DNA from 2 places in the Brevibacterium sp. CSND-B09 genome. Region 2 is predicted to be linked to the other one. Evidence: predicted binding sites of a transcription regulator. Region 2 holds the regulator's gene; the other holds the start of a gene.
The links. Region 2 encodes HspR, which represses chaperone genes until heat shock. Its sites were predicted from a motif close to AAGTTGAGTCNNNNNGACTCAACTT; they were not measured.

Region 1 (9,834 bases), 190 kb from region 2:
GACTCGGAGTACACCGTCGTCGAGGACACGTGCACGATGCGGGCCTTCGGAAACGCATCGAGGACATGACGTGTGCCCGTCACCTTCACGTTGTAGAGAGCGTCGTCATCGGCGCTGACGGAGGCGATTCCGGCACAGTGGAAGACCGCGGTCACATTCTTGGCCAGGGAGGTCACCGACGCGGACGCAGGTTCGGTGATGTCCCAGTGTTGGAAGTTCACCCCGGGGATCTCGGGATCTCGCCGGGACAGCGCGTAGACCGTTTCGTCCCTTTCGGCGAGCGCCCGTGCAATGGCACCACCGATGAAGCCGCTGGCTCCGGTCACTATCACCGCCACGACGTTCCCTCTCTCATCTTCACGCCCACCGCCTCAGCGGCGGTGCTGCCACTGCGGCACCCTCTTCGTCAGGAAGGCGTCGATCCCTTCCTGCGCATCGGCCGCGACGGCATTGTCCGCCATCACCCGCGACATCCGCGCATAGGCGTCGGCCACAGGCAGCTCCCGCTGTTCGTAGAACGCGGCCTTTCCTAGGGCAACTGTAGCCGACGAGGCGGACGCGACTTTGAGAGCCAATTCCAAGGTGGCGGACTCGAGGTCGGCGTCGGCGACGACATCGGAGACGAGACCGAACTTCAGCGCATCCTCGGCGGTCACGAAATCACCGGTCAGCAGCATCCGCATCGCCTGCTTCGCCGGCACCGCCCGGGAGAGGGCCACCATCGGGGTCGAACAGAACAGACCGATCTTCACTCCCGGAGTTGCGAATCTGGCGGACTCGGCGGCAACGGCCAGATCGCAGGTCGCCACCAGCTGGCAGCCGGCCGCCGTGGCCACACCCTGCACCTGTGCGATGACCGGCTGTGGGATGGATCGGATGAGCTGCATCAGTCGGGCACAGGCGTCGAACGTGGTCTGCTGCGTCTCCAGATCCGCCCCGCGGATCTCGGTGAGGTCATGACCGGAGCTGAACACATGACCGGCGGTGATGAGGATGACCGCGCGCACATCGGTGCGGTCGGCCACCTCGGTGAGGGTGTCGATGAGGTCTTCCATGACCTCACGCGACAGTGCGTTGCGCGTGGACGGCCGGTTGATCGTCACGGACGCGACTCCGTCGTCGAGCTGCGCGAATACAATTGATTCCGACATAGCCTCATTCTGCCAAAGGTCGCCGGGCCCGGCGCGGAATCTGCGCAGACGATTTCCGCCCGCCTCCGGACACATCTGCCCCGGTGGGAGCGATTCGGAGGGACTGGCATGACCACACTGCTGATGATCATCGGATTCGGTGCCGCCACCTCGGTGGTGGTCGGATTGGGGCAGAAGCTCAAGCTCCCGTGGCCGGCGCTCATGGTCCTCATCGGCATCGCCGGTGCGTTCATCCCCACCTTCGCCGAGGTGGCCATCGATCCGGAGCTCGTCCTCCCTCTCTTCCTGCCGCCCCTGCTCTTCGCCGCCGCACAGAAGACATCGTGGGCGCTGTTCGCGATCCGGTGGCGCACGATCCTCGGCATGTCCGTAGCTCTCGTCGGTGTGACCGTGGCCGCCGTCGCCGGGTCCGCGGTCTTCCTCGTCCCCGGAATCACCATCGCCGCGGCCATCGCGCTCGGCGCCATGCTCGCCCCACCCGACCCGGTCGCTGTCGAAGCCGTGGCCAGCACCGTGTCGATCCCCCGCCGCATCATGTCGACCCTGCAGAGCGAAGGCCTGTTCAACGATGCCGCCTCCCTGGTCATCTTCCAGACCGCGATGGCCGCGGTATTGGCCGGCACCGAGGTGGACTACGCAGATCTGGCCGTGTCGTTCGTCGTCTCCGCCGTCGTGGCGATCATCGTCGGCCTGGTGCTGTCCTTCGCCGCCTGGTGGGTGATGGAGAAGATCGATCACACGATCGCTCGGTCCTCCCTCATGCTCGTCCTGCCTTTCGGCGTCTACCTCGTGGCCGAGCACTTCCACGCCAGCGGGGTCATCGCCGTCGTCGTGGCCGCCCTCGAAGTGCGGCGCCGCGATGTCGAGGGGAACTCGGCGGAGCGGGTGACGCAGAATTCGACATGGCAGGTCCTCGAGATGCTCATCACCGGAATCGCCTTCGGACTCATCGGTCTCGATCTGCGTCTCATCGTCGAATCCGAACACGCCGACCTCGGGCGAGCGCTGCTCGTCGGCGCGCTCATCGCTCTCATCGTCGTGGCCGTCCGCTTCGTCTGGCTGCTGCTCGGCACTGTCATCGAACGCAAGAGACGCGAGGAGGATCCGGATGCGGCACCGTTGAGCGTCCGCGATGCCACGCTGATGACCTGGGGCGGGATGCGCGGCCTCGCCACGGTCGCCTTGGCCTTGTCGATCCCGGCCACGACGAGTTCCGGTGCCCCGTTCCCCGGTCGGTCCTATGTCGTCGTCGCGGCCGCGGTGGTCCTGCTGGTCACTCTGGTGCTGGCGGGCCTGAGCTTTCCGACCGTCGTCGCTCTCCTCGGCATCGACGACGAGGCGGAGAAGGAACATCAGGCGACCAGGGACATCGCTCTGCGTGCCTACAAGGCTGCGATGCGCGAGATCAAGAACGATGACAGTCTGCCCGACGACGTCATCGAACCCCTGCGGGCGAGGTTCAAAGTCCTGCACGATCAGCTCAGCGGAACCACCGATGACCAGGCGAGCTCGGAGCAGGCGATGGCATTCAAGGAACACCGGGAGCAGATGCTGGCCGTGCAGAAGAAGGCCATGCAGTCCGCCCGTGCCGAGGTGCTCAAGGCCCGGCGCGAACGCGGCACCGATCCGGAGATCGCCGACCGCGTGCTCCACCGCTTCGACCTCCAGTCGGTCATCACGAGGTAGAGGCGGGCCGGTCCCGACCGGGCGGGTTTCCGAGCCGGCCCCGGCTGGGCGGGGACACGTATCCGGGCGGGCCGCCTCGGCGAGATTCTTCTCGATTTTCAAAGTTGAGCGGAATAGACTCAACTTTGTCGGTGTTGTTCTTTTCGAGAGCTGAAATCAGCACAGAATTTGAGAAGGAGATGCGTACATGGACGCACAGATGACAACCAAATCCCGGGAGGCGCTGCAGACTGCGGTCAACGACGTCGTCGCCCGGAAGAACAATCAGATCGAACCGGCCCACCTCGTCGCGGCCCTGCTCGGCCAGCCCGATTCGCTCGCCGCGACCCTGCTGACGAAGGTCGGTGCCGACCCGCAGACCGTGCTGCGGTCCATCGAGTCCGTGATCAGCGGGTTCCCCACCGTCAGCGGATCCTCCGTCAGCCAGCCGGGACTCTCCCGCGCCGGCCTGGAGATGATGAACCTCGCGCAGGAGGAGATGACGGCCCTCGGCGACCAGTTCGTCTCGACCGAACACCTGCTGCTCGCCGCTGCGGCCGGCAAGGACGGCGCCGGTGAGGCGCTGCGCGCGAATGGGGCCAACAGGGACGCACTGCTCGCGGCCATGCCCGAACTGCGTGCCGGAAAGAAGGTCACTTCGGAGAACCCCGAGGAGACGATGCAGTCGCTGGAGAAGTTCGGCATCGATCTCACCGCCGTCGCCCGGGAAGGCAAGCTCGACCCGGTGATCGGCCGCGACAAAGAGGTTCGCCGCGTCGTCCAGGTGCTCTCGCGGAGGACGAAGAACAACCCCGTCCTCATCGGTGAACCCGGCGTCGGCAAGACCTCCGTCGTCGAAGGCCTGGCCCAGCGGATCGTGGCCGGAGACGTGCCCGAATCGCTGCGCGACAAGACGCTCATCAGCCTCGACCTGTCCGCCATGGTCGCCGGCGCGAAGTACCGCGGTGAGTTCGAGGAGCGGTTCAAGGCCGTGCTCGAGGAGATCAAGAACGCCGACGGTCGGATCATCACCTTCATCGACGAGCTCCACACGATCGTCGGTGCCGGTGCCGGCGGAGACTCCTCGATGGACGCAGGCAATATGCTCAAGCCGATGCTCGCCCGCGGTGAGCTGCGGATGATCGGTGCCACCACGTTGGACGAATACCGCGAGAACATCGAGAAGGATCCCGCTCTGGAGCGCCGGTTCCAGCAGGTCTTCGTCGGTGAGCCCAGCGTCGAGGACACGATCGCGATTCTGCGCGGGCTCAAGGAACGCTACGAAGCTCACCACAAGGTCTCGATCAACGACGGCGCCCTGGTCGCGGCCGCAACGATGTCGAACCGGTACATCACAGGCAGGCAGCTGCCGGACAAGGCCATCGACCTCGTCGACGAGGCGGCTTCCCGCCTGCGGATGGAGATCGATTCGGCTCCGGTCGAGATCGATGAGCTCCGCCGCGCCGTGGACCGCCTGAAGATGGAGGACATGGCCCTGGCTAAGGAGACAGACTCCGCGTCGATCGATCGGTTGAGCGCCCTGCGTGCCGATCTCGCCGACAAGGAGGAGGAGCTGCGCGGACTCGAGGCCACCTGGGAGTCCCAGCGTGCCGGCCTCAACCGGGTCGGTGAGCTGAAGACGAAGCTCGACGAGCTGCGTTCGGCCGCCGAGAAGGCTCAGCGCGACACGGACCTTGAGACCGCCTCCCGTCTGCTCTACGGCGAGATCCCTGCCGTGCAGAAGGAGATCGCCGAGGCCGAAGCCGCCGAGGCCCAGGCCGAGGCGGGAGCGAATTCCGATCAGATGGTCTCGGACAAGGTCTCGAGCAACGACATCGCCGAGGTGGTCTCCTCGTGGACGGGCATCCCCGCCGGACGCCTCGTCCAGGGTGAGGTCGAGAAGCTGCTGGGAGCCGAGGGCATCCTCGGTGAGCGTCTCATCGGGCAGAAGAACGCCGTCGCCGCGGTCTCTGACGCCATCCGCCGTTCGCGGGCCGGGGTCGCCGACCCGGATCGCCCGACCGGTTCGTTCCTGTTCCTCGGACCCACCGGCGTCGGCAAGACGGAGCTCGCGAAATCTCTCGCGGACTTCCTCTTCGACGACGAGAAAGCCCTGATCAGGATCGATATGAGCGAATACGGTGAGAAGCACACCGTGTCCCGCCTCGTCGGTGCACCTCCGGGCTACGTCGGATACGACGAGGGCGGCCAACTCACCGAGGCGGTCCGCCGTCGCCCGTACTCCGTCGTGCTGCTCGACGAGGTCGAGAAGGCGCACCCGTCCGTGTTCGACATCCTGCTGCAGGTCCTCGATGACGGTCGGCTCACCGACGGTCAGGGACGCACGGTCGACTTCAGGAACACCATCCTGATCCTGACCTCGAACCTGGGTTCGCAGTTCCTCGTCGACAAGAGCCTGTCGACCGAGGAGCAGCGGTCCAAGGTGCTCGACGTCGTGCATGCGACGTTCAAGCCCGAGTTCCTCAACCGTCTCGATGACATCGTGCTCTTCGACGCGCTCAGCCAGACCGAGCTCGCGTCGATCGTCGATCTGCAGATCTCGCACATGTCGCGCCGGCTCTCCGACCGTCGTGTCTCGCTCGAGGTCACTCAGGGAGCCGAGGACTGGTTGGCGCTCGAAGGCTACGATCCGGCGTTCGGTGCCCGGCCGCTGCGCAGGCTGGTCCAGCGCGAGATCGGCGACAAGCTGGCCCGCGCTCTGCTCGCCGGCGACATCGTCGACGGGGACACTGTGGTCGTCGACCTGCCCGAAGACCCCGAGGCCACCGGCCTGGAGCTGCGCCCCAAGCGGTAAGGCTCCCGGCTGGGGCGTGCTGCGCGGAATCAGCCCAGTTTGAGTTGAATAGCACCTGTTTGAACATGGGCTATTCAACTCAAACTGGGCTGTTTCGCTGACCGCAACGCGGCACAGCACAGAAATGGGACACCCTGCTCTGGATCGCTCACTTTCTTCGGTGAGCATTTCAGAGCAGGGTGTCCCATTTCAGCATCTGCCGGTTGCTGAGCGCTATGCGCGACGGTTACTTGCCGCGAGAGCCTGCGGACGACCGCGTACGAGTCTTTGCAGACCCGCCCTTGGCAGCACCCGAACCGCCGCGGCCACCCGAACCGCCGCGGCCACCGGCGGAACCGCCACCAGCCCCACCAGCACCCCGCGGGGCCGATGACGTCCACCAATGCCGCAGGTAGGCGCTGACCTTCGCGAATGAACGATCGCGGATGAAGATCGCATCGACGGCGATCATCGTCAGCGAGAACCACGGCAGGCCCATGAGCAGCGCGATGCCCAAGTGGAAGGACAGGATGCCCAGCAGCGCGATGATGCGGGTGTAGCGGTTGAAGAGCATGAACGGGAAGGCGCACTGGAAGAGGATCGATCCCCACGAGATCGCTACGACCATCGGCCCCCACGCCGTCATCAGATCCGACAGCACCGGCCACGTGCCGAACTGCTGAGTGTGCAGCGGGTTGTACACGGCGAATCCGTGCTGCCAGGCCTCGCCTCCGGCCTTGTACAGACCGCCGGACATGTAGATTGCGCACACCTGGAACGCGAGTACGACGATCGCGAGGTTGTTGGCCATGATGAGCGCCCAGCGCCACGAGCCGCCGTCGTTGTCCGGGAATTCCGGGTTCCGCGCGCGCCGCCTGGCGTCGAGGGACCATCTGCGGGTCGTATCGGCGAAGAGCATGGCGATCATGAACATCCGGTAGGCGTTGTCGCCCTGATCCCCTGCCCCGTCGTTGAGCTCGATGAAGCTCACCCACAGCACGAGGTAGATCGGCAGGACGATCCTTGTGCGCCACCCGAGGATGATGACGATCGCCAGCAGCGCGAGCCCGATCATCATCGCCGTGAACAGCGGCGGCGTCGTCACCGCTCGGTGGAAGAGGGAGAAGAGCCAGATGGTCGGGAAATCGCTCTTGGGTTCGGCGATCTCCCCGTTCCAGGCCGATCCCACACCGAAGGTGTAATGCCGAGCGCTGAAGTTCGTGAGGATGAGGCCGAGACCGGCGAATCCGATGAGGATCCGTGTCACCGCCAGCCCGTATGTCGCGTGGTACCGGCCGGTGAGCATCTCCTCGAGCCAGTTCCACCCCTGCGCGAGCTTCGTCCGCACGAGGGTCGTCACCGGGACCAACCCGAATTCAGGAGCCGAATCACTCGCCGAGGCGGTCCCATCGTTTCCGCGGCCGGCGGAGTCCGAACCGTTGTCCTTCTCCGGTTTCCGCGCCGAGGCGGTGCCGGCGTTCGCGTGGCCCGCGGAGTCCTTCGCCCGGCCCTGCGCCGAGACGGCCGTGCCGGTCCGCTGGTCAGTGACCTCTACATCGTGGTCGTCCCCGCCTGTGCGGGTCGTGTCATCACTGTTCACCGACGCACCTCACTTCGTCCGAGGCACAGAAGTACTTCGTGAATTCCTCTTGGGACTGATGGTCTTCGACGACGAGTGCGCGCCATCCCACGGGGACGGGTTGGATGTTCGGACGCTTCGCGTCTTTGTCGTTGCGTTCGGCGAAAGGCACGACGTTCTGACGGGCGGCCTGGTATTGGACGCGCTGGACGTCGTCGCCCCAGATGGCCTTCGCCACCTGCGTCGCATACGCGGTGGCCAGATGTTCGCTCTCCAGGTACGCGGGAATCGCGTTCTCCGGGTCGTCGTATTCCCCCAGCTTCGTCTCCAGCCGGTCGACGGAATCGTCGCCCTTGAAGTAGTCGAGTTTGACGATCGCCTTCTGATCGTCGGGCAGATCTTCCCACGAACCTTTGATGTCCGAGGCCACTCCGATGCCCAGCCCCGCCGACCGCGGCGGGAACAGCTTGTATGTCGAGTGGTCGAGTTCGACATCGGTGGCCCGCACCCATTGAGTGATCTCTTCGCCGCTGTCGGTCTTGATCACCGCGCGCACATCGAAGTAGTAGTCGCCGTTGATCGGCTCGGGGGCGAACACGCTCCACGACTGTCCCCACAGCGGGATCATGTATTTGGAGAGCAGGTCACCGGGAATCACCTCCCTCGCCGTCGAGGCAGGGGCGATCCACAGGAAGCTGGCGAAGATATGGAACCCTGTGATCGCCATCGCGATGACCATCAGGGTCCGTTTCACCGCCGAACGTCTCCGAGGTGTGACCTCGGTCGACTCATTGTCCATCTCGGTTCCGGAATTCTCTTGGGAATACGACTGCCGTCACCGCAGGTCCCGCGCCTCATCGGTCGCTTGGCAGATCTCTCGGTGACAACGCACAGTCAATAGGGTACTTCAGCTGTGGCACTGCCCGCCCGGGCAGCGGCAGAATCATTCGCGGTCATCAGGCGCAAGATGACTTCCTCACGATGACTTGCCGATTCGCGGCGCACGCCCGAGGTCTATTCGGCCGCCCTCAGCCACGCCTTGACCGCTTCCGTGGAATCGCCGAGCGTCGGCGGAGCCAGTTCGTAGCTCGGCGGGGTCTCGGACAACCGGATCGGGTTGCGGACGGTGGGGATGACGCGATCGCCCTGACCCGCCTCGGCGACGGGCTCGAGTCCCAGCGACGATGCCAGGTCCACACCTTGGGCGATCGAGTTGATCGGCGCGCAGGGCAGCCCCGCCTCGGTGAGGATGTCGAACCATTCCTGGTTCGTCTTCTCGCTCAGCGCGGCGATGAGCTCGGGCTCGAGGTCATCGCGGTTGACGTTGCGGTCGGCGAAGTTCGCGAACCGTTCATCGGTCGCCCATTCGGGGTGGCCGAGCACCTCGGCGAGCCGGGCGAACTGCTTGTCGTTGCCGCACGCGATGATGATCTGGCCCTCCGCCGTGGGCATCGGCTGGTACGGGTAGAGGCTCGGGTGCTTGTTGCCCATCGCCTGCGGAGTCACGCCGCCGGCCACATATGCCGAGGTCTGGTTCGCCAGCCCGGACAGCGCCGAGGAAAGCAGATTCGTCTCGACCAGCTGACCGGTCCCGGTGTCCTTGCGGTGGTTGAGCGCGCCGAGGATGCCGACCGCCGTATGCAGTCCCGTGATCACGTCGACGACAGCGACACCCGCCTTGACCGGGCCCGACTCCTCGGAGCCGGTGACCGACATGAATCCGGACAGACCCTGGATGAGCAGATCGTAGCCCGGCTGAGGATTGTCGCGACCGAAACCCGTCACCGAGGCGTAGACGATGCCCGGATTGACCGCGCTGACCGACTCATAGTCGAGGCCGTACTTCGCCAGTCCCCCGGCCTTGAAGTTCTCCACGAGCACATCCGCGCGAGCAGCGAGCTGCTGGGCGAAGGAGAGGTCGTCGGAGTCCTTGAAATCGAGGACGACGGAGTGCTTGTTCCGGTTCGCCGTGAGGAAATACGTCGCATCATCCCCTCGCCGAGGCGGCGCCCAGTGACGTGTATCGTCCCCGGTTCGCCCCTCCACCTTGATGACCGTGGCACCCAGATCCGCAAGCATCATCGTCGCGTAGGGGCCGGCGAGGACTCGGGAGAAATCGGCCACGATGGTTCCGGCCAGAGGCCCCGTCCCTCGTCTGCCGAACATCTCCTGCAGATCCTGGTCTTCCACTTCCTGCCTCCTTCGCACACGATCGAATGCTGGCTCCGTGTCCGGTATCGTGTGTCCGATTTCGGGCCAGCTCTGTGACTCCCTGCCAGACTATACGGACTCCCGTGGCCGCCGACTGTCCCAGATGGCTACGTGGACTCCTTCGGCTGGCCGGTGTGCCGATGCGGCGACGGACCTGCGAAATCCGTCGACCGCCTCGGCGAGATTCTGGCTACACTCGGCTCAGCGACAGTCCACCAGCGAAGGGACGAACGATGACGTTGCACATGCCGGCGGAGACCGCCGCCCAGGACCGAGTCTGGATGGCGTTCCCGTCCTCCGGCTACGCGCTCGGCGACACGGAAGCCGAGGCCGAGGCGGCACGCGCCACGTGGGCCGCCGTTGCCCGCGCCACCAGCGAATTCACCCCTGTCACGGTCGTGGTGACCAGTGCACAGACCGATCATGCCAAGCGC
Region 2 (9,834 bases):
GACGTCGAACGCAATCGTGCAATCTGTTCGCTCGAGAAGGTTCACCGAACCGGTGATTCGATCGCTGAAATCCATGATCTTCCGCGTAATTACATCGAGCGCTCGGTCGAGCTCCTCACGCCTATCCTGGACGCGACGGCGATGGGCTGTCAGTAACTCCACTCGAAGTCCGGCCAGATCAGCCACCTTGTTGTCTGCGCCCGTGAACTGCGCGATATCAGCCAGAGGCATCCCCGTCTCACGGAGATGAACCAGCATGCGGATCAACTCGACGTCGGCCGTCGTGTACTGACGGTGTCCCGCACTGTCGCGTCGTGGAGACGGTATGACCCTCTGGCGCTCGAAGTATCGTATCGTGTCCGGTTCCAGACCGATCCGTGCCGAGACTTCGGCAATCCCAAACAGCTCATCTCGTTCACTCATGCCTCAAGCTTCACCCCTGAACCGAGGTTCAGGTCAAACGAAGGGAATGCTGAAGGTTTGTTTGACTCTGACCTGACCCATGGTTTGGTTTCCACTCGAAGTCCGCCAACCACAATCGATCGAGTTCTAACCGGCTTTCGAACGGTATATGGTCGTTTGTGGTCGCGGACCAAAACAAACCGGGGTAGTGACGTTGACGCGCGTATGATCTGGGCGACCGGACCGGTAGTCCCTTCGAAAGTCGGGTGCTGTCCACAGCGCCCACAGTGGTGGCTACCGATGTGCCCTCCTCGGTGAGGTACATCAGTTCCGTGTCCAGCAACGTCTTCGTTGTCATGTTTCCAGCATCCTCGCACCGACATGAAACTGGGAACACCGACACGCCTCCGACGCGAAATTGAGATTCCGGCACGAAATCCGAGATCCTACAGCGGCTATCTGAAAAGAAATCCTCTCCTGCCGGAATAAAACCATCCTCAGCAAAGTTGAGTCTGGTGTACGCAACTTTGATGAGGCCGACTTGACGGTCGGAACCTCGAAGAGAATACTTGAGTCCGGTTGGCTCAATGTGTGCGGTCGAGTGGTTCTGACTCAAGAACCGGAGCCGCCCGATCGCACACATTCGAGTCGCAGGAACTCACGATCTGTAAGGAGAGAAAACTATGGCACGTGCAGTCGGAATCGACCTCGGAACCACGAACTCCGTCGTCACCGTCCTCGAGGGCGGCGACCCGAAGGTCATCGCAAACGCGGAAGGCGGTCGCACCACCCCGTCCGTCGTCGCAGTCAACAAGAACGGCGACTCCCTCGTCGGTGAGATCGCCAAGCGCCAGGCCGTCACGAACATCAAGAACACCGTCGCATCGGTCAAGCGCCACATGGGCACCGACTGGTCCACCGAGATCGGCGGCAAGAAGATGACGGCCCCCGAAGTTTCGGCCCGCATCCTCCAGAAGCTTAAGCACGACGCCGAAGAGTACCTGCAGGAGAAGGTCACCGACGCGGTGATCACCGTTCCCGCATACTTCAACGATGCTGAGCGCCAGGCAACCAAGGACGCCGGTGAGATCGCCGGCCTCAACGTCTCGCGCATCATCAACGAACCCACTGCTGCCGCTCTTGCCTACGGCCTCGAGCGCGGCAAGGAAGACGAGCTCATCCTCGTCTTCGACCTCGGTGGCGGTACCTTCGACGTCTCCCTGCTGGAAGTCGGCAAGGACGAAGACGACTTCTCCACCATTCAGGTCCGTGCGACCTCCGGTGACAACCGCCTCGGCGGTGACGACTGGGATCAGCGCATCGTCGACTGGCTGGTCGAGCAGGTCAAGAACAACTACGGCGTGGACCTGACCAAGGATGCCACCGCTCTGCAGCGCCTCAAGGAAGCCGCAGAGCAGGCCAAGAAGGAACTGTCCTCGGCCACCAGCACGAACATCTCGCTGCAGTACCTGTCGATGAGCGAGAACGGACCTATCCACCTGGATGAGACCCTCACCCGTGCGAAGTTCGAGGACCTGACCAAGGACCTCCTCGAGCGCACCAAGGCTCCGTTCCACGCAGTCATGAAGGACGCCGGTGTCTCCGTCAGCGACATTGACCACGTCGTCCTCGTGGGCGGTTCGACCCGTATGCCCGGCGTCTCCGCCGTCGTCACCGAACTCACCGGAGGCAAGGAGCCCAACAAGGGCGTCAACCCCGATGAGGTCGTCGCCATCGGCGCCGCCGTTCAGGCCGGTGTCCTCGTGGGTGAGCGCAAGGACGTCCTGCTCATCGACGTCACCCCGCTCTCGCTCGGACTCGAGACCAAGGGCGGCGTGATGACCAAGCTCATCGAGCGCAACACCCCGATCCCGACCAAGCGCTCGGAGACCTTCACCACCGCTGAGGACAACCAGCCCTCCGTGTCGATCCAGGTCTTCCAGGGTGAGCGTGAGTTCACTCGCGACAACAAGAACCTCGGCACCTTCGAGCTGACCGGTATCGCTCCGGCTCCGCGCGGTGTGCCGCAGATCGAGGTCGCCTTCGACATCGACGCCAACGGCATCGTCCACGTGTCGGCCACCGACAAGGGCACCGGCACCGAGCAGTCGATGACGATCACCGGCGGTTCCGCACTGCCGAAGGAAGACATCGACCGCATGGTCCGCGAGGCCGAGGAGCACGCAGAAGAGGACAAGAAGCGCCGTGAGGCTGCCGACGTCCGCAACAATGCGGAGAACCTCGCCTACCAGACCGAGAAGCTGCTGACCGACAATGCCGACAAGCTGCCGGAAGAGCTCAAGACCGAGATGCAGGGCGATGTCGACGCCGTCAAGGAAGCCCTCAAGGGTGAAGACGACGACGCCGTGAAGAGCGCCTACGACAAGCTCGTGGAGAACCAGCAGAAGATCGGCGAAGCCATCTACAGCCAGCAGGGCGGTGCCGAAGGCGCCGAAGCTGCCGGTGAAGGCGCAGCCGATGCGAGCGCAGACGACGATGTCGTCGACGCCGAAGTTGTCGACGATGAGGATGAGGAGAAGAAGTAATGACTGCCGAGGGCAACGACAAGTCGTCCGAGGAGCCAGGCTTCACCTTCAGTGACAAGCGCCGGGTCGATCCGAACACCGGTGAGGTCCGTCCCGAGGCCGACGCCCAGTCGGCCTCGGCCGGGGCCGGCGAGGAGCCGACCGCGGACCCGAATGCCGAACAGGCTGCCGCGGCCGATGCCAGCGACCTCGGTGTGGACATCCCGTCCGATGCCTCGGGTCTCGAGGACATCGAGCCGGAGGCCGAGCCCGAACCGGGTTCTGAGGCAGCGGGATACCTGGCCGACCTCAAGCGCATCAACGCCGAATATGCGGCCTACCGGATGCGGGCCGACCGCGAACGTGAGCGTGCGGCGCTCGGCGGCACGATCAAGGTCGTCGAGGCCCTGATTCCCGTGCTCGACGAGGTCAAGCTCGCTCGCGACAACGGCGATGTCACCGGGCCTTTCGAGACCCACGTGAACAAGCTGGTCGAATCGCTGAACAAGCTCGGCGTCGAGCAGTACGGAGAGGTCGGCGACGAGTTCGATCCGAACATCCACGAAGCGCTCATGCAGCAGCCTTCGGATGAGGTCGAGAATCCGACGCTCTTCCTGGTCATGCAGCCGGGCTACCGGATCGGGGAGCGCATCATCCGCGCCGCCCGCGTCGGTGTCCAGCAGCCGGAAGACTGAGCAGCGACCACGATCGCCGAGGCGGCCGCCCGCCCCGCACGCCGGTTCACCGACGTACGGGGCCGGGGAACCGCCTCGGCGGCGGTCCGGATCTTCGGGGCATTGCCCCGGGGGTGCGGATTGTGAGAGGACAAGTGAATACCGTGATGACAGGATTGATTGGAAGGAAGGGAGGTGCCAGGTGAATACCGGACCTCAGAATGATTGGTTCGACAAGGACTTCTACAAAACCCTCGGCGTCTCCAAGGATGCTTCCGATGCCGAGATCAAGAAGGCCTATCGCAAGCTCGCGCGCAAGTATCACCCGGACGCCAACCCCGGTGATGAGAAGGCCGAGGAGAAGTTCAAGGAGATCGGCCAGGCCCACCAGGTGCTCTCCGACAAGGAATCCCGGGCTCAGTACGATCAGGTCCGTGCCATGGGCGGCGGTGCCAGGTTCAGCGCCGGTTCCGGTGGACCCGGCGGGGCTGCCGGCGGCGGATTCGACGACGTGTTCTCCGACCTCTTCGGAGGCGGCGGACGCACCCGGACCCGCACGACCTACGGCGGCGGGGGAGACGTTCCCCCGGACCTGGCGGATCTGCTCGGCGGATTCGGCGGAGGTTTCGGCGGTGGCGGCGGATACGGCGGCTACCAGCCTCCGGTCAAGGGCGGCGACATCAAGTCGAGCACGACGCTGTCGTTCACCGAAGCCATCGACGGCGCCTCGGTGAAGCTGAACATGCCCGGCGGGAAGCCGCTGACCGTGCGCACCCCGATCGGGGTCAAGGACGGACAGAAGATCCGCCTGGCCGGCAAGGGCAAGGCCAGCCCCAACGGCGGCGAGCCCGGTGACGTCATCCTCACCGTGCACGTGAGCCCGCACCCGGTCTTCACCCGCGATGGTGACAACCTGCGGATGGATCTGCCGATCAGCTTCGACGAGGCGGCTCTCGGCGCCGAGGTCAAGGTGCCGACTCTGGGCGGAATGCCTGTCAAGGTCAAGGTCGCGCCGGGTACACCGTCGGGACGGACCCTGCGCGTGCGGGGCAAAGGTGTGAAGACGAAGAAGGGCACCGGCGATCTGCTGGCGACAGTCGAGATCGTGGCGCCGAAGAACCTGTCCAAGGAAGCCAAGCAAGCGGTCGAGTCGTTCAAAGCCGCCACTGAAGGTGAGGACCCACGCGCCGGCTTGCTGGACAAAGCCAAGGCCAGCTGAGGTGGTGAATCACAATGCACATTTCATCGAGTGCGGCGGTGTATGTCATCTCGGTGGCCGCGGATCTGGCGGGCATGCACCCGCAGACGCTGCGGCAGTATGACCGACTGGGTCTCGTCTCTCCGGAACGCACTGCGGGCCGGGGCCGGCGTTATTCCGGGAAGGACATCGCCAAGCTGCGACTGATCCAGCAGCTGTCGCAGGACGAGGGAGTCAACCTCGTCGGGATCAAGAAGATCATCGACCTGCAGAATCAGGTCGATGCGCTCAAGAGCCGCAACGAGGAGCTTGAGGACGAGGTTCGGGCACGCCGGTCGGCGCAGGAACGCGATGCGCGTGTCTTCGCGGCCGGAACCGTGGGCGGAGACGTCGTCTCGATCTCGAGGGGACGACGCCCACAGGGTCGCCCTGAGCCGGGAGCTCTGGTGCTGTACAACCGGTACCGACGCGGCTGATCCTGACGAGGCCCGACTGGGACGCTGAGAACAGCGTCGAGGCGGAGTGCGAACCGAACTTTCGGTGCGCACTCCGCCTTTTCGCGTTGCTCGACGAATCCAGTTCATTGCGGCGCAGAAAAGTACACGTGTTGTGCGACACTGACTCTGTGAACGAGAAAGAGAAGGTTCGACAGGTCGCCGACAGTGCCGATTCGGCGGCTCAGGAAGCCGCGGACAGCCGCTGGTTCGAGCGTGTGGCCCGCGCGGGCTTCATTGCCAATGGGTTGGTCCACGCGATCCTCGGTGCGACGGCCGTGACGATCGGCCTGGGGCAGGGCGGCGGCGAAGCCGACCAGGCCGGAGCGGTCGGACAGATCGCTTCACAGCCCTTCGGCCTGGTGCTGATCGTGATCTGCTTCCTCGGCTGTGCGCTGATGGCGTTGTGGTGCTTGGTCAACGCGTTCTTCGGTGCGTCGTCGCTGCGCGGTGCCGGAACTCGCGACCCGCAGGAGAAGCAGGGGAGGAAACAGTGGATCGACTTCTTCTCGACGGTCGGTTCTGCCATTGCCTATGTGGTGGTTGCCGCGACCTTCTCCCAGTTCGTCTTCGGCGGAGGATCGGACTCGGGCAAAGTGAGCTCACAGGCCTCGACGACCGTGGCGAAGGCCCCGGGCGGACTGTATATCCTCATGGCTGCCGGCGCCGTGATTGCGCTCATCGGCATCGTGTTCTGTATCAATGGTCTGCGCCGGAAGTGGAAAGATGAGCTTCGTCGGCCGCGCAGCGCGTTCACCCGCTTCCTCGTCGGGTTCACCGGTGTTGTCGGGTATCTGGGCAAAGGTGCGACGCTGCTGTCGGTGGGCATCCTCATCGTGGTGTCTGCGGCGACCGGTGATCCGGAGGAGTTCACTGGTATCGACGGTGCGCTCAAGGGCATGCGCGATCAGCCGTTCGGGCCGTATCTGCTGTTGGCCGTGGGTCTCGGCCTGGTCCTCTACGGGGTCTTCCTCGCCCTGCGCTCGAGGTACGACCGCATGGAATGAGCTGTCTTCTGCCCGGCTGCAGATGTTTGGCCGCTGATGTTTGGCCGCTGAGATACGAAGAAGGGCGCGAACCCAACTGGGTTCGCGCCCTTCTTCGACTCACGCCCGGCACAGTCGAGCCGGCACGCTCTCAGGCCAGTGGCTATCAGATCTCAGCGGGATCCTTGGCAACCTTCTTGCGGCGCATGGTCATGGCGACTGCGACTCCACCGATGAGGAGGAGGCCGGCGCCGCCGACGAGGCCGGTCAGCTCGGTACCGGTGCGGGGCAGGTCGCCGCCGTTGCCGGCATCTCCGTTGTCGCCATCGTCGTTTCCGCCGTTGCCGTCTTCATCGCCGCCACCAGCGTTCGGATCTTCCTCGACCGAGAAGTCACCGGTCAGCTCGTCATCGCCGCAGGTGACGGTGACGTCGTAATCGCCGACGTAGGCCGATGCGTTGGAGGCGCTGGTGCCGTAGACGTTGACGTTGGCCTTGCCTTCGTCGTCAGCCTGGACGGTCTTGTCGAAGGCGGTGACGCTCGACTCGCCCTTGGGGTTGACGAGGAAGCGGACGTCTTCACCGGGCTCACAGTTCTCGACGGCGAGCGTGACGCCCTTATCTTCCTTGACGAAGTCAGCAGGCGTGATCGACTCGGGGGAGACGGTCAGCTTGGCTTCTTCAACCGGAGCGGTGGGCTCTTCGGTCTCGTCTTCGGTGATGACGAAGTCCTGAGCCGGGGAGTTGGTTTCCGACTCCTGGTCGACGCCCCAGACGGAGTAGTCGCCGGCCGGAAGCGCTTCGTCGCCCTCGAACTTCAGGGTTGCGGAGATCTTTCCTTTGTCGTCGGCTTCGACTTCCTTGGTCGCGAACGGCGACGTTGCGTTGCCGCCGACGACGGTGACCTTGCTGTTCGGGGTGAAGCCCTCGCCGGTGACCTTGATGCCGTTCTCTGCGAACTCGCTCTCCGTGAACTTGTCGGCGTTGAGCGAGACCTTCGGGTCGACCTCGGGAGCCTCGGGCTCGTCTGTGTCGTCGACGACGGAGAAGCTCAGCCCGTCATAGGTGCGCTCCTCGCCATCGCGAGTGATCGTGACGGAGAAGTCGACCTTGCCGTTCTCGATGTCTTCGGCGGGCTGAGTCGAGTAGATGTTGTATTCGAAGGTATCGCCCTCAGCAGTTCCGGCTTCGCCGGTGAGCGAATCCGAGATCTTGTCTCCGGCTTCAAGACCGGTGATCGTGACGACGATTCCCTTGTCCTTGTTGGCGAGGTCCTCGGCGGTGATCTCCTTGGGGGAGGTTGTCACCTTCGCTTCGATGGCCTGCGCCTCAGCCTCAGGCGACTCCGAAGGAGTGCTCTCCTGGGCGTCGCCGGAGTTCTTGACGACAGTGTGCGAGTAGCTGTCCGAACCGGGAGCAGCGATGACTGGGGATGCGGCCAGGCCGGTGATGGCGATGGCCACCGCGGGGGCGAGGGCGAGCTTCTTCATGTATTTCCTTAGAAAATTACAGCTGGGTGTGAAGTATTACGAATGTAACAGTAATGCAACATTCACCACACACATAGTTGTGGTCGTTTTGTTCACTACTGAAGTCGGCGAGCCGTCAGAGTTCATTCTCCAATCACCGTGAACGGTTCGTCCGGCGCGAACATCAGGACAGAAGGAAGGGCGGCTCAGTGTCTGCTGAGCCGCCCTTCCCTTGCCGATCTAGGCTATCGGCCTGTCTCGGATCAGAAGCTCGTCGGAGTCTGTCCGAACTTGTTCTTGCGGCCGGTCAGTGCGATCGCGGCGCCACCGACGAGGAGGAGCAGGGCTCCCGTCGTCAGTCCACCGAGGTCGGCACCGGTGCGAGGCAACTGGCTGCCGTCATCTCCGCCGCCGTTGCCGGCATTGCCGTTGTCTCCGCCGTCAGATCCGCCGCCGTTGGCGCCTTCAGTGACCGTGAAGGAGTCCTTCATGGTGTCATCGCCGCAGGTCGCGGTCGCAGTGTACGCACCGACGTAGGCGGAGACATCCGACGAGGTGCCGAAGACGTTGACGGAGGCATTGCCTTCGTCGTCAGCCTTGACGGTGTTCTCGTAGGCCGTGACGTTGATGCCCTTCGGGTTGACCTCGAAGTGGACGTCTGCGCCGGGCTCGCAGTTCTCGACGGCGAGGGTGACGCCCTTCTTCTCATTGGCGAAGTCCGCCGCCTCGATCGTTTTCGGTGAGACCTTGAAGGTCGCCTCGGCGGGAGCCTCGGTCTCACCATCGTCTTCACCGACAACGTTGATGTTGCCGTTGAGAGTCTCCGACTCGGTGCCTTCGCGGTCGATGGTGACAGTGAACGGAACCTTGCCGACCTCGAGGTTCGCGGGGTTGCCCTCGTACCAGAGGTGGAGCTTGTAGTCACCGTCAGCCTCTGCGGTCTCACTCTTGCCGGTGAGCGAGTCGGTGATCGTGTCGCCCTTCTTCACGCCGGAGACGGTGACTGTCACGCCCTTGTCCTTGTTGGCGAGATCCTCTGCGGTGATCTCCTTAGGATCGACCTTGAGCGAAGCGTCGATCGGATCGACGGCGTCCTCGTCTTCGTCGGTGACGGTGACAGTCACAGCTGGTGCCGACTGAGTCGAGTCGGTGTCAGTGAAGGTGAGTTCGATGGTGCCCGCCTCTAGCGAGGACGGAGCGGTTACGACGCCGCTGACGTTGCCATCTTCGTCGGCCACAACCTCGTCGGCCTGGGGCTTGGCGGCCTGGGGCGAAACGGACTTTCCTGTGACCGAGACGGTGCTGCCGGGGGTGAAGCCTGAACCGGTGAAGGGGAGACCGTTCTTTTTGAACTCCTCGACCGTGATCTCGTTCGTGCCAAGCTTCACCTTTGGGTCAATGACGGGATCGTCATCGCCTACTTCGTCGACGACATTTATCTCGCCCTTTAGCGTTGTGGAATCCTCGCCGCGGGTGACAGTCACATCGAATGGAACTGGGCCCTCTTCGAGCTTCTTCGGGTCGCCCTCGTACCAGAGATGAAGTTTGACGTCACCGTCAGCCTCGGCTGTCTGGGTCTTCCCGGTGAGGGAGTCCGTGATCTTGTCGCCTTCCTTGACGCCTGAGACCGTGACGTCGACGCCCTTGCTCTCGTCTGCGAGATCCTCTGCGGTGATCTCGTCTGGGGACACCGAGAGCTTGGCGTCGATCGGGTCGGCTTCGTCCGCCAAAAGAGTGACGAGCCCGCTCTCGGTTGCCGCAGTGGTACCGTCCCGCTGCACCTGGACTGCGAAGGAAACCGACTCCTGCGAGACCTCCGAGGAGGAGCGCAGCTTCATCGTCGCGGTCGAACCCTGAGCGGTGACGGCAGGACCGGTCAGTCCGGACTTAGCAGCGACCTTGTCGCCCTTCTCGAGGCCGGTGACCTTGACGGTCACACCGTCCTCGTGGAGCTCCTCGGCGGTGACCTCACCAGACGTCACCTGCACCGAGGCGTTGATGGGGTTGGCCTTGTCCTCGGACTTGTCGTCGTCCTTGGAGTCCTTGTCCTCGTCCTTGGGGGCAGGAGCGGGCTTCGGATCGACCTT

Region 1: the regulator HspR is predicted to act here: its motif matches at 2,939-2,963, upstream of clpB (ATP-dependent chaperone ClpB).

The regions. Positions count from the first base shown of each region.
Region 1 is NZ_JBREGI010000001.1:2,365,388-2,375,221, reverse strand. Features, by position in the region: gene ACU4IU_RS10635 (NAD-dependent epimerase/dehydratase family protein) at 1-338, opposite strand, end outside; gene ACU4IU_RS10630 (enoyl-CoA hydratase) at 372-1,151, opposite strand; gene ACU4IU_RS10625 (Na+/H+ antiporter) at 1,260-2,837, shown strand; gene clpB (ATP-dependent chaperone ClpB) at 3,025-5,631, shown strand; gene ACU4IU_RS10615 (HTTM domain-containing protein) at 5,858-7,210, opposite strand; gene ACU4IU_RS10610 (DUF5819 family protein) at 7,200-7,943, opposite strand; gene ACU4IU_RS10605 (CaiB/BaiF CoA transferase family protein) at 8,204-9,379, opposite strand; gene ACU4IU_RS10600 (agmatine deiminase family protein) at 9,634-9,834, shown strand, end outside.
Region 2 is NZ_JBREGI010000001.1:2,550,750-2,560,583, forward strand. Features, by position in the region: gene ACU4IU_RS11405 (alpha/beta fold hydrolase) at 1-423, opposite strand, end outside; gene dnaK (molecular chaperone DnaK) at 1,086-2,948, shown strand; gene ACU4IU_RS11415 (nucleotide exchange factor GrpE) at 2,948-3,622, shown strand; gene ACU4IU_RS11420 (DnaJ C-terminal domain-containing protein) at 3,804-4,820, shown strand; gene ACU4IU_RS11425 (heat shock protein transcriptional repressor HspR) at 4,835-5,275, shown strand; gene ACU4IU_RS11430 (DUF1206 domain-containing protein) at 5,425-6,300, shown strand; gene ACU4IU_RS11435 (lipoprotein 17-related variable surface protein) at 6,446-7,768, opposite strand; gene ACU4IU_RS11440 (hypothetical protein) at 8,011-9,834, opposite strand, start outside.